One region of the Phytohabitans kaempferiae genome, then DNA from elsewhere that is predicted to be linked to it. Evidence: riboswitches for the same ligand, from Rfam matches in the RefSeq annotation. Region 1 holds a riboswitch; the other holds the start of a gene.
The links. Region 1 has a riboswitch for thiamine pyrophosphate ahead of ACFFIA_RS33745 (ECF transporter S component). Riboswitches for the same ligand answer to the same signal wherever they lie in the genome.
Positions count from the first base shown of each region.

Region 2: another riboswitch for thiamine pyrophosphate. It lies ahead of thiE (thiamine phosphate synthase); the one in region 1 lies ahead of ACFFIA_RS33745 (ECF transporter S component).

Region 1 covers NZ_JBHLUH010000073.1:127,191-132,749, forward strand. The annotation lists gene ACFFIA_RS33725 (DUF6328 family protein) at 1-368, opposite strand, end outside; gene ACFFIA_RS33730 (sugar isomerase domain-containing protein) at 409-1,161, opposite strand; gene ACFFIA_RS33735 (TIGR03943 family putative permease subunit) at 1,154-1,990, opposite strand; gene ACFFIA_RS33740 (permease) at 2,169-3,125, opposite strand; TPP riboswitch at 3,449-3,560, shown strand; gene ACFFIA_RS33745 (ECF transporter S component) at 3,613-4,185, shown strand; gene ACFFIA_RS33750 (ABC transporter ATP-binding protein) at 4,196-5,559, shown strand, end outside.
Region 2 covers NZ_JBHLUH010000004.1:212,021-217,579, forward strand. The annotation lists gene ACFFIA_RS02075 (thiazole synthase) at 1-624, opposite strand, end outside; gene thiS (sulfur carrier protein ThiS) at 626-826, opposite strand; gene thiO (glycine oxidase ThiO) at 823-1,848, opposite strand; gene thiE (thiamine phosphate synthase) at 1,845-2,468, opposite strand; TPP riboswitch at 2,462-2,570, opposite strand; gene ACFFIA_RS02095 (copper resistance CopC/CopD family protein) at 2,668-4,443, opposite strand; gene ACFFIA_RS02100 (ABC-F family ATP-binding cassette domain-containing protein) at 4,476-5,559, opposite strand, start outside.

The DNA.
Region 1 (5,559 bases):
GCGACCCAGCGTTCGAGGATGAAGTCGGTGATCAGCAGCACCGCGCTCACCATCGCCACCAGCATGAACGCCAGCCCGCCGGTGGCCATGCGGTGCGCCGAGCGGACCAACTCGGGCTTGCGGCCGCGCTGGAAGAGCATCCGGTGGTACGCCACGGGCGCGATGAGCATCGCGGCCGCACCGGCTGCGGCGAGCAGCGCGACGACGTACACGTCCTTCTGGAACTGGCTCACCTTCTCGAAGCCGACGCTGAACGGCAGGGTCAGCAGGAAGGCGAACAGGATCTGCACACCGGTCTGCGCGACGCGAAGCTCCTGTAGCAGATCGGCGAAGTTACGCTCGTAGCGTTCCTTGTCGGTCTCCGGCACGCCGCCGACAGTGCCCGCCCGGCTTCAAGATCAAACCCAGCTACGCGCCGCGCCGGATCCGCCCCGCGTATCGGGCTTCCAGCGCGTGGTTGTGCTCGTCGCCGCCGGGGATGTTGGCGGAGAGATAGACCGGCGGCACCTCGCCCGCGTCGACCATCCGCCGCACCACCTCGGCCACGACCTGCTGGGCCAGCAACGCCGCGGTGATCGAGGAGATCGCGCCGACCGCGCCGCCGCCGGGCAGCGGGAGGGTCGCGTCGCCGTACGGCGCGCCGTTGTCGAGCACCACGTCGGCGATGTCGGCCAGCTTGCGCCCGGACGGATGGCGCGAGTCGACGCCCGCCGAGTGGGCCAGCGAGGTGACCGCCACCAGCCCGTGCCCGCGCTCCTTGACCAGCGTCGCGAACTCCACGATGGAGCCGTTGACGCCCGAGTTGGAGGCGAGGACGAAGACGTCGGCGGGCTGGACCGGCGCCAGCGCGTACAGCCGGTGCGCCACCGACGGGTCGCGCTCCAGCATCGGCCCGAGCACGCTGGGCGGCTCGCCGCCGAAGAGCACCAGGTCGCGCAGCGCGATCCGGTTGGTGGGCACCAGCCCGCCGGCCCGCCCGGCGACCTCCATCGCGAAGGCCTCGGAGTGCCCACTGCCGAACGCGTGCACCACTCCCCCGGCCCGCACCGCCGCCACGATCAGCTCGGCGGCCCGATCGACTCCCGCACGCTGGCCGGCCGCCACGCGCTCCATCGTGGACACCGCCACGCGCAGGTAGCTCTCCGCGCTCAGCTCACTCATACTGCTGCTTCGGCGGGTCGATCTCGGTCCATGTCTCCACCTCGATGAAGGGGATCGTCTCCTCGTTGACCGGGTCGCTCATGGTCTGCTCGGTGTACTTGCCGACCACCTCGACCCAGGCGTCGTTGGCCAGCGCGGCCGGCGCGTTGCCGGACATGCCCAGCTTGATCGGGCGGCCGTCGGCGGCGCAGCAGCTCAGGATGATCCGGGCCAGGATCGGCTCGCCGTTGGGCCCACGCGCGATGAAGCCGGTCAGCTGCACCCTGCGGTCGCCGAGCGAGACGCCCTTGTCGAACACCGCCCGGGAGGCGTAGTCGAGCACGCTGATCTTGGCGGGATCGCCGGCCGGGAGCGGCGGGTAGTCGGAGATCTGCTGGCTGGAGAGGGCGGTGCCGGACTGTCCCGCCGCGTACGACCCGAGCGCCGGCGGGGCGACCAGCAGCAGCCCCAGCACCGGCAGGAGGAGCAGCCAGCCGACCCACGGCTCGCGGTGCGGCTTGCCGTCACCGTGGTCGTGGCCGTGGTCGTGCGCGCCGGCGTGGGCCTCGGGGTCGTGCTGGCCGCCCCCCGCTCCCCCCGCGAGGCGCCCAGCGAGCCGGCGCCATCCGCCCTCGCCGCCCCGCTCCTCGGCTTGGCCGTTGCCTCCCGAGGGGCGCAGCACCTCGTGGACGAGCGTCATCACCGCCGCCGCGATCAGCGCGACTCCGGCCGCGATGAGGAACGGCTGGAGCGACTCCTTCACGTACCGCAGGTACATGTCGGTCACGCTGGCCCGCACGATCGCGCCGCCGAGCAGCAGCATCACGACAGCCTGAGCCTGCCGGTTCACCGGACCACCGCCCCTCGCGTCGCCAAGAACCCGAACGCGCCAACTCGTTCGTTCACAGTGCTTGCTGGGTTCGCTCGCTCGTGCGGCGCCAAAGGCGACGCCTTCCCTCGCAGGCCCGAAACCCCGACTCCGTCGGCGGGCCCGCTCAGTCCAGACGCCGCCGCGCCAACTCGCTCGCTCACAGGATCACCGCCCCCACACCGACGGCGACGAGGATCGCGATCGCGAACGTCGCCGGCGCGAACCGGAACGCGAACCGGCGGCCGAACACGCCGGTCTGCATCGAGATCAGCTTGAGGTCGACCATCGGGCCGACGACCAGGAAGACCAGCCGAGAGGTGAGCGAGAACTGGGAGAGCGAGGCGGCCACGAACGCGTCCGCCTCGGAGCAGATCGAGAGCAGCACGGCGAGCACGGCCAGCGCCAGCACCGAGAGCACCGGATTGTCGGCGAGGGTCTGGAGCCACCGCTCGGGCACCACGACGTTGATGGTGGCGGCGGCCATCGCACCGATGACGAGAAAGCCGCCGGCGTGCACCACGTCATGGCGCACCGAAGCCCAGAAGGCCCGCCCCTTGGGCATGCCGTCGACGTCGGGGCGGTGCGGCAGCCGGATCCACTCGGCCTTGCCCAGCCGCAGCCAGAGCCAGCCCATGATCATGGCGACGACCAGGCTGGCCACGCCGCGGGCGACCACCATCTCGGGGTTGTTGGGGAAGGCGACCGCCGTGGCGGCCAGCACGATCGGGTTGATCGCCGGGGCGGCGAGCAGGAACGCCAGCGCCGCCGCCGGCGTGACCCCGCGGCGCATCAGCGAGCCCGCGATCGGCACCGCGCCGCACTCGCAGCCCGGCAGCACGACACCGGCGCAGCTCGCCACCGGTACGGCGAGCGCGGGATGGCGGGGCAGCGCGCGGGCCCAGAAGGAGCGGGGCACGTACACGGCGATGATGGCGGAGAGCATCACGCCGAACACCAGGAACGGCACCGCCTGCACCATCACCGACACGAAGACGGTGGTCCAGGTCTGGAGGCGGGGGTCGGAGATGGCGTCGGCGACCGGCCCCCGGAAGACCACGAGGAGCACGAGCAGCACCGCGAGGATCTCGACCGATCCGATGCGGTCGCCGAAGATCCGCCGGCGAGGCTCGGTGGGCGGTGGCTCGTCCGGGGCGGCTGGCGAGGTCCAGTCGATCTCGTCGCCGTCCGGCTGCGCGTTACGCGCGGTAGCGCGGTCTGCGGCGGTCACAGCAGGCGAATCCCTTCGGTGCGGCATCCGGCGAAAACGCTCCGCAGCGCTCCACGTCTCCGCGGTGCCCCCACGCACGGCGCCGCCTCAGGGTAGCCCATGTGTGAGCTGCAAACCATTTTCAATCACCTCTTGACGTCTGTCTTGGCAGGTGACAGGCGCCACCGCGCCATTCAAATCGAGAAACCTTCGGTGTTAACGTGAGCGGAAACAACCGACAGGGGAGCGCACAGCGCTGAGAGTGTGGTTGCCGCGAGGCGGTCGCAGACCCTCGAACCTGATCTGGGTAATGCCAGCGCAGGGAGTCGATTCTCAGGCTCGCCGATGGCCGGCGTGCGTCTTCTCCTGGTTCGCGAGGACTGGGAGGTTCCACATGAACAACAACCGTTGGCGCACCGTCGACGTCGTGGTCGCGGCCGTGCTGGGCGTCGCGTTCGGCGTCATCTTCTGGGCGTGGAGCCTGCTGTGGGATGGTCCGGCCAGTGCCATCCCGCTGCCCGGGCGGGCGCTCATCTACGGCATCTGGCTGGTGCCGGCGGTGCTCGGCCCGCTGGTCATCCGCAAGCCGGGCGCGGGCGTGTTCACCGAGTTCGTGGCGGCGACCGTCTCCACCTTCTTCGGCTCGCCGTGGGGCCTGATCACGCTGCTGTACGGCCTGTTCCAGGGCATCGCCGGCGAGTTCGCGTTCGCCGCGACCGGCTACCGCCAGTGGCGCCTGCCCACCGCGATCGTCGGCGGCGCGCTGGCCGGCGGCGCGGCCACGCTGCTCGACCTGATCAACTACTACCCCGAGACGAGCGCCGGCTGGAAGTGGGGGTACACCGGTCTCCTGGTGCTCAGCTCCGCCATCATCGCCGGCGTCGGCGGCTGGCTGCTCACCCGCGCGCTCGCCCAGACCGGTGTGCTCGACCGGTTCCCGGCCGGCCGCGACCGGGTCGCGGTGTGAGCCGGGTCGCTTGATCCGGGCGAAGGGCTTCGGCTGGCGGCACGCGGGCCGCAAGGCGTGGGCGGTCCGCGGCCTCGACCTGCGCGTCGAGCGGGGCGAGCGGGTCCTGCTGCTCGGCCCGTCCGGCGCGGGCAAGAGCACGCTGCTCGCCGGGCTGGCCGGGCTGCTCGCCGCCGACTCCGGCGAGCGGGAGGGCACGGTCGAGGTCGACGGCCGGGTCGGCATCGTCTTCCAGGACCCGGAGACCCAGCTGGTGATGGCGCGGGCCGGCGACGACGTGGCGTTCGGGCTGGAAAACCACGGCGTGCCGGCCGCCGAGATCTGGCCGAGGGTCGACGCGGCGCTGGCCAGGGTCGGCTTCCCGTACGGCCGGGACCGCTCCACCGCCGCCCTCTCCGGGGGCGAGCAGCAGCGCCTGGCGCTGGCCGGCGCGCTCGCCCTCCGCCCGGAGGTGCTGCTGCTCGACGAGCCCACCGCCAACCTCGACCCCGCCGGCGCCGACCTCGTACGCACCGCGCTCCGCGAGGCGGTCGACCCCGGCACCACCGTCGTCCTCGTCGAACACCGCGTCGCCGAGGCACTCCCGCTCGTCGACCGGGTCGTCGTGCTCGATCCGGGCGGCGGCCTCCGCGCCGACGGACCGCCCGACGAGGTGTTCGCCGCGCACGGCGACCGGCTCGCCGAGGAGGGCGTGTGGGTCCCGGGCCGCGAGGTGCCGCCCCGGCGCGCGAGCGCGCCGCCGGGAGACGCACTGCTCTCCGCCGAACGGGCCACCATCCGCGACCGGTTGGCCGCCGTCGATCTTCTGGTACGAGCCGGGGAGGCACTCGCCATCCTCGGTCCGAACGGCACGGGGAAATCCACGCTGGCGCTGCTGCTCGGCGGACTGCTCAAACCGGACGGTGGGCGGATCACCGCCACGCCAGCGCTCGCCGGTGCCGACGCCGCCACTCCCCCGCACCGCTGGCGGGCACCGGCGCTCGCCCGGCGGATCGGGTCGGTCTTCCAGGACCCGGAGCACCAGTTCGTGACCTCCACTGTGTACGACGAGCTGGCGCTCGGCCCCCGCCGCACCGGCGTGCCCGAGGCGGCGGTCGCCTCCACAGTGGATGAGCTGCTGGCGCGGCTGCGGCTGGACCGGCTGGCCGGCGCCAACCCGTACACCCTCTCCGGTGGCGAGGCGCGGCGGCTGAGCGTGGCGACGGCGCTGGCGGCAGCCCCGGCGCTGCTGGTCCTGGACGAGCCGACGTTCGGGCAGGACCGGCGCACGTGGATCGAGCTGGTCGACCTGCTCGCCGGCCTGCGCGAGGAGGGGCGCGGCATCGTCACCGTGACCCACGACCCCGCCTTCGTCACGGCCCTCGCCGACCGGAC
Region 2 (5,559 bases), on a different contig from region 1:
CACCGCGTCGCAGCCCAGCTCCATGGCGAGCGCGGCGTCCGAGGCGGTGCCGATGCCCGCGTCGAGGATCACCGGCAGGTCGACCGACTGGCGGATCAGCTGGATGTGGTGCGGGTTGGAGAGGCCCAGCCCAGAGCCGATCGGCGAGCCGGCCGGCATCACCCCCGCGCACCCCGCGTCGGCCAGGCGGCGGGCCAGCACCGGGTCGTCGGTGGTGTACGGCAGCACCTGGAACCCGTCCGCCACCAGCTCCTCGGCCGCCCGCAGCAGCTCCACGCCGTCCGGCAGCAGTGTGCGCTCGTCGCCGATCACCTCGAGCTTCACCCACGGCGTCTCGAACGCCTCGCGCGCCAGGTGGGCGACCTTGACCGCCTCCCGCGCGGTGTAGCAGCCGGCGGTGTTGGGCAGGACGCGTACGCCGCAGCGCTCCAGCATGTCGAGCAGGCCGCCGTTCATCGTGGCGGCGGTGTCGACCCGGCGGAGGGCCACGGTGACCAGCTCGGTGCCGCTCTCCTTGATCGCCCGCTCAAGGATGTCCAAATTGGACGCTCCACCGGTGCCCATGATCAGCCTTGAGCGCAGCTCCACGCCCGCGATCTTCGGAACTCCGCCGTTCAATGCCATGTCAGCCCCCTTGGGCCGCGGTCAGCACCTCGACCTGGTCGCCCTCGCGCAGCGCCGCGCCCGGCCAGCCGGCCCGCGGCACCACCTCGCCGTTGACCGCGACCGCGACGCCCCGCGCCACCGTGGTCACCGCCCGGACCACGTCCGCGACGGTCGCCCCGTCGGGCAGGGCGTGCGCGCTGCCGTTCACCACTACCTTCATGCGAACCTCCCAGGCGCGAACGGCCCCAACATCGGATCCGGCACTCCCGTCTCCACCAGGTCGGCGACGAGATCGGCGGTGACCGGGGTGAGCACGATGCCGTGCCGGTAGTGGCCGGTCGCCACGATCACGCCCTCGCCCACCGCCCCGATCAGCGGCGCGTTGTCGGGCGTACCGGGGCGGTGGCCGGCGATCGCCTCGACCAGCTCGTACTCGTTGATCTCCGGCACCAGGTCGGCGGCGGCGCGCAGCAGCTCGCTCACACCGCCGGCGGTGACGTGCGCGTCAGTGCGCTCCTCCACGGTCGCGCCCACGACCACCTCCCCGTCGAGCCGCGGTACGAGGTAGGCGTGACGGCCGTCCGCGTACCCGCGAATGACGTGGGAGAAGCCCGGCGGCTGGTGGCCGGGCGCGCGGAGGCGGAGGATCTGGCCCTTGACCGGACGGACCGGAACCCCGGCGACGGCGGCCGAGCCGGTGCCGGCCGCGACGACGGTGATCCGCGCGGGGCGCGGCTCGCGGACGATGGCCGCGCCGGCCGAGGTCGCCGCGCCGCGGAGTGCGGGCACGAGCCGGCGCGGGTCGACCTGGTGGTCGTCGGGCGCGTACGCGCCACCGCGCACGCGCGGCGAGAGCAGGGGCTCGCGGTCGCGCAGCTCGCCCGGTCGCTGTGGCGTGATCGGGAGTCCGAGACTTTCCTGGTACACGCGCAGCCGCTCGACCTCGGCCAGATCGTCGCCGGTCAGCGCGACGACGAGCGTGCCGCTCGCGCGGTAGCCGATCTCCTCCGCGCCCAGCTCGGCGGCGAAGCCCGGCCACCGCCGCGCCGACTCGACGAGGAGGGCGGTGAGCGCGCCCTCGCCGAAGTAGGACTCGGAGACCGGCCCGAGCATGCCGGCGGCCGCGTGCCACGCGCCGGGCAGCCCGTCGTCGGCCACCTCCACCGTCATGCCCCGCGCGGCGCACCGCCAGGCGATCGCCAGCCCGATGGGGCCGGCGCCGACGACGGTGACGTCGTTCATCGGAGGGCGTCCCAGAGTTTCCTGGTGGCCTCGACCGGATCCGGTGCGCCGGAGAGCGCGCCGATCACGGCCACGCCGTGCGCGCCCGCGGCCCGCAGATCCGGTATCCGCTCGGCCGTCACCCCCGCGATCGCGATCACGGGAACGCCCGCCGCGCCGGCCACCGCCGCGACCCCCTCGATCCCGATCGGTGGCGGGAGGCCGTCCTTGGTCGTGGTCGCGTACGCCGGCCCGACGCCCAGGTAGGTGGCGCCGGCGTCGACGGCCGCCTTCGCGCTCGCCGGCTCGCGCGCGGTCGCGCCGAGGATCGCCCGCGGCCCGAGCACGCGCCGCGCTGCCTCGACCGGCAGGTCGAGCGCGCCCACGTGCCCACCGTCCGCTCCCACGGCCAGCGCGATGTGCAGGCGGTCGTTGACCAGGCAGGTCGCCCCGGCTTCGGCGCAGAACGCCCTTACCCGCGTGGCCAGGTCGTATGCGTCGCGGTCGGTCGCCTCGTCCTCCACGCGCACCTGCACCGCGAGCCCCGCGCCGGCGACGGCGAGCGCGGCGGCGACGACTGCCAGCGGGTCACGGCCCGGACGGGTGTCGGTGATGAGATGTAGCCGAGGAAACGGCCGCATGCAGCACTCCTCCCTGCGCCGGCATTACCCGGATCAGGTTCGACGGTCGAGGGCTGCATGCCCTCCTCTCAGCCCGGTGCACCGGGCTCCCGTGGGTCACTCCTTCGGCGAGAGTACGACGCCGTCAACGCCCTCGTAAAGAGGAGCACGCATGAGACGCCGGTTACGCCGCCGTGTGTGGAGGATGTCCCACCGCGGGTCAGGCTACGTCGACTGTGGTGCGTACCGTGGCCTGGTTGAGGTCGTCCAGCCGGATTGTGAGGCTGAGTTCCCACTCGCCGGGGTAGGGGAAGGTGATCGCGCCAATGCCCTGGTTGTCGCGGATGGAGACGACATCGTTCGGGATCGGCGGGATGCCCTTCTCCGGGAGCGCGGCGGTCACCTTCCACTCGGCGACGCTGACCGGCTTGCCCTGCGGCGTGTAGACGAACGCGTGCAGCGTGTTGTTCTCGCCGAGCTGCACCGGAAAGATCTCGAACTGCACCGAGAAGATGTCGCTGTTGAGCGTCGTGGAGTAGCCCACCGCCTCGGCGGCGGCCCGCGCCTCGATGTCGGCCGAGCGCCCCGGCGTGGTCTGCACGAGCACCGAGCTGGCCGCGAGCACCACGGCCGCCAGCCCCAGCTCCGCCGCGACCAGCCGGCCCAGCCGGTCGGGCGAGCGGCGCAGCACGAGCCGCCGGGAGAAGAAGGCGACCGCCAGCACCGCGCCGAGCAGGGCCACCTTGACGAGGATGAGCTGGCCGTACCGCGTGTCGAGCAGCGCGCCCGGCCCACCGATCTCGACGACCGCCTGCACCACGCCGCCGAGTACCAGCCAGCAGATCGCGACCGCCGCCCAGCGGGACCAGACCGGCAGTACGACACCGAGCACGCGGCGGTCCGCCCAGCCCTGGCGCAGTACGAAGCCGACCAGCACCACCAGGCCGCCGAGCCACACCGCCATGCTCGCCAGGTGCACCGCGTCCGCGACCGCCGAGACGGGCGGCACCGGCGAGGCGGCCGCGTGCCCGGCGAGCGGCCAGGTGAGCAGGCCCAACGCGCCGAGCAGCACCAGCGGCAGCGGTGACCGCCGCGCCGAGGTGCCGCCGCCTTCTCGTGCCGAGGTGCCGCCGGCCGGTGGTCGAGGGGTCGCGGGCGGCTGGTCGTCCGGGGGCAGCCCAGCGCCGCCCGACACGCCAGCGCCCACCGCGACCGCGGCACGCACCGGAGGCCGGGCCACCACCGTCAGCGGGGCGCGCAGTGGCGGGCTCGTCCGGAGCAGCAGCACGACCGCGGCCAGCACCGCGAGCCGTACGCCCAGCCAGAGGCCGAACCCGCTCGTCGCCACGTCACGCAGCTCGCCGACCGACACGTCGAACGGCCCGGCGCCGGAGGTGTACGGCGCCTGCAACCAGAACGTGCCGAGCGTGCTCACCAGCACCAGACCGAGCCCGATCCGCACCAGCCGCAGGGGGCCGCGGGTCGGCGTGCGGCGGGGCCACAGGACCGCGAGGAAGAGCAGCGGCCCGACGACGAGCGTGAGCCCGACGTAGCCGGCGTACTTGGCGGTCGCCAGCAGCACGGCCACCGAGGGGTCGTCCTCCAGCGCCTTCGGAGCGGTCTGCGAGGGCGCGCCGACCGAGAACATGAAGCCGCCGGAGAGCGGATGCCCGTCGGCCGAGATGATGCGGTAGCTGACCAGGTACGTGCCGAGCGGCCGGTCGGCGACCCGTACATCCAGTGTGAGCGTGCCGCCGGAGGCTACCGGATCACCGGTGTTGATCCGCTTGCCGTCCGGGGCGATCACCTGCGTGCGGCCCGGGATCACCCGCACCGGCTCGTTGAACGTGAGCGACACCTTGGTCGGCGACGAGCCGATCACCGAACCCTGCTCGGGCGTGGTCGAGACGAGTGCCGCGTGCGCGCTGGCCGGGGCGGCGGGCACGAGGATGGCCAGGCACAGCCCAGCGAACAGCGCGGCCAGCCACCGTCTCATGCACAGTGGTTCGGATCTGGGCGCCGGATGGTTCAATCCCAGACCGGCTCGGGCGACTCCTTCACCTCGCCGTCGCCGCCGAAGACCACGAACCGGTCGAACGAGCGCGTGAACCACCGGTCGTGCGTCACCGCCACCACCGTGCCGGCGAACGCAGCCAGCCCCTCCTCCAGCGCCTCCGCCGACGCCATGTCGAGGTTGTCGGTGGGCTCGTCGAGCAGCAGCAGCGTGGCGCCCGACAGCTCCAGCAGGAGTACGAGGAAGCGCGCCTGCTGCCCGCCGGAGAGCGTGCCGAACCGCTGGTCGCCCTGCCCGGCCAGGTCGTACCGGTTGAGCGCCTTCATCGCGGCGTGCCGGTCCATCCCGTCGCGGTGGTCGTCGCCGCGCCACAGGATCTCGACCGGCGTCTGCTCCTGAAGGTCGGGGCGGTCGTGGGTCTGCGAGAAGTGCCCGGCGCGCACCCGGGCACCGAGCCGTACCTGACCCTCGTGGGCGACCGGCGCATGCACCACCCCGTCCACCGGCGAGATGCCGGCGAGCAGCCGCAGGAAGTGCGACTTGCCGGTGCCGTTGGCGCCCAGCACCGCGACCCGGTCGCCGTACCAGATCTCCAGGTCGAAGGGGTAGGTGAGCCCGTCGAGCTCGAGCTGCTCGCACATCACCGCCCGCTTGCCGGTGCGCCCGCCGGTGAGGCGGATCCGGATGTCCTGGTCGCGCGGGGGCAGTGGCGGCGGTCCCGCCTCCTCGAACTTGCGCAGCCGGGTCTGCGCGGCCTGGTAGCGCGAGGCCATGCCGTCGTTGTACGCGGCCTTCTGCTTGTACATCAGCATCAGCTCGCGCAGCTTCTGGTGCTCCTCGTCCCAGCGCCGGCGCTGCTCCTCCAGCCGGTCGTGCCGGGCAGCACGGGCCTCGTGCCACGACGCGAAGCTGCCGGGATGGACCCACGCGCTGCCGCCCTCGACCGCGACGACCCGGTCGGCTGTCTGGGCGAGCAGCTCGCGGTCGTGCGAGACGTACAGCACGGACTTGGCCGACTCGCGCAGCCGCTCCTCCAGCCACCGCTTGCCCGGCACGTCGAGGAAGTTGTCCGGCTCGTCGAGCAGCAGCACCTCGTCG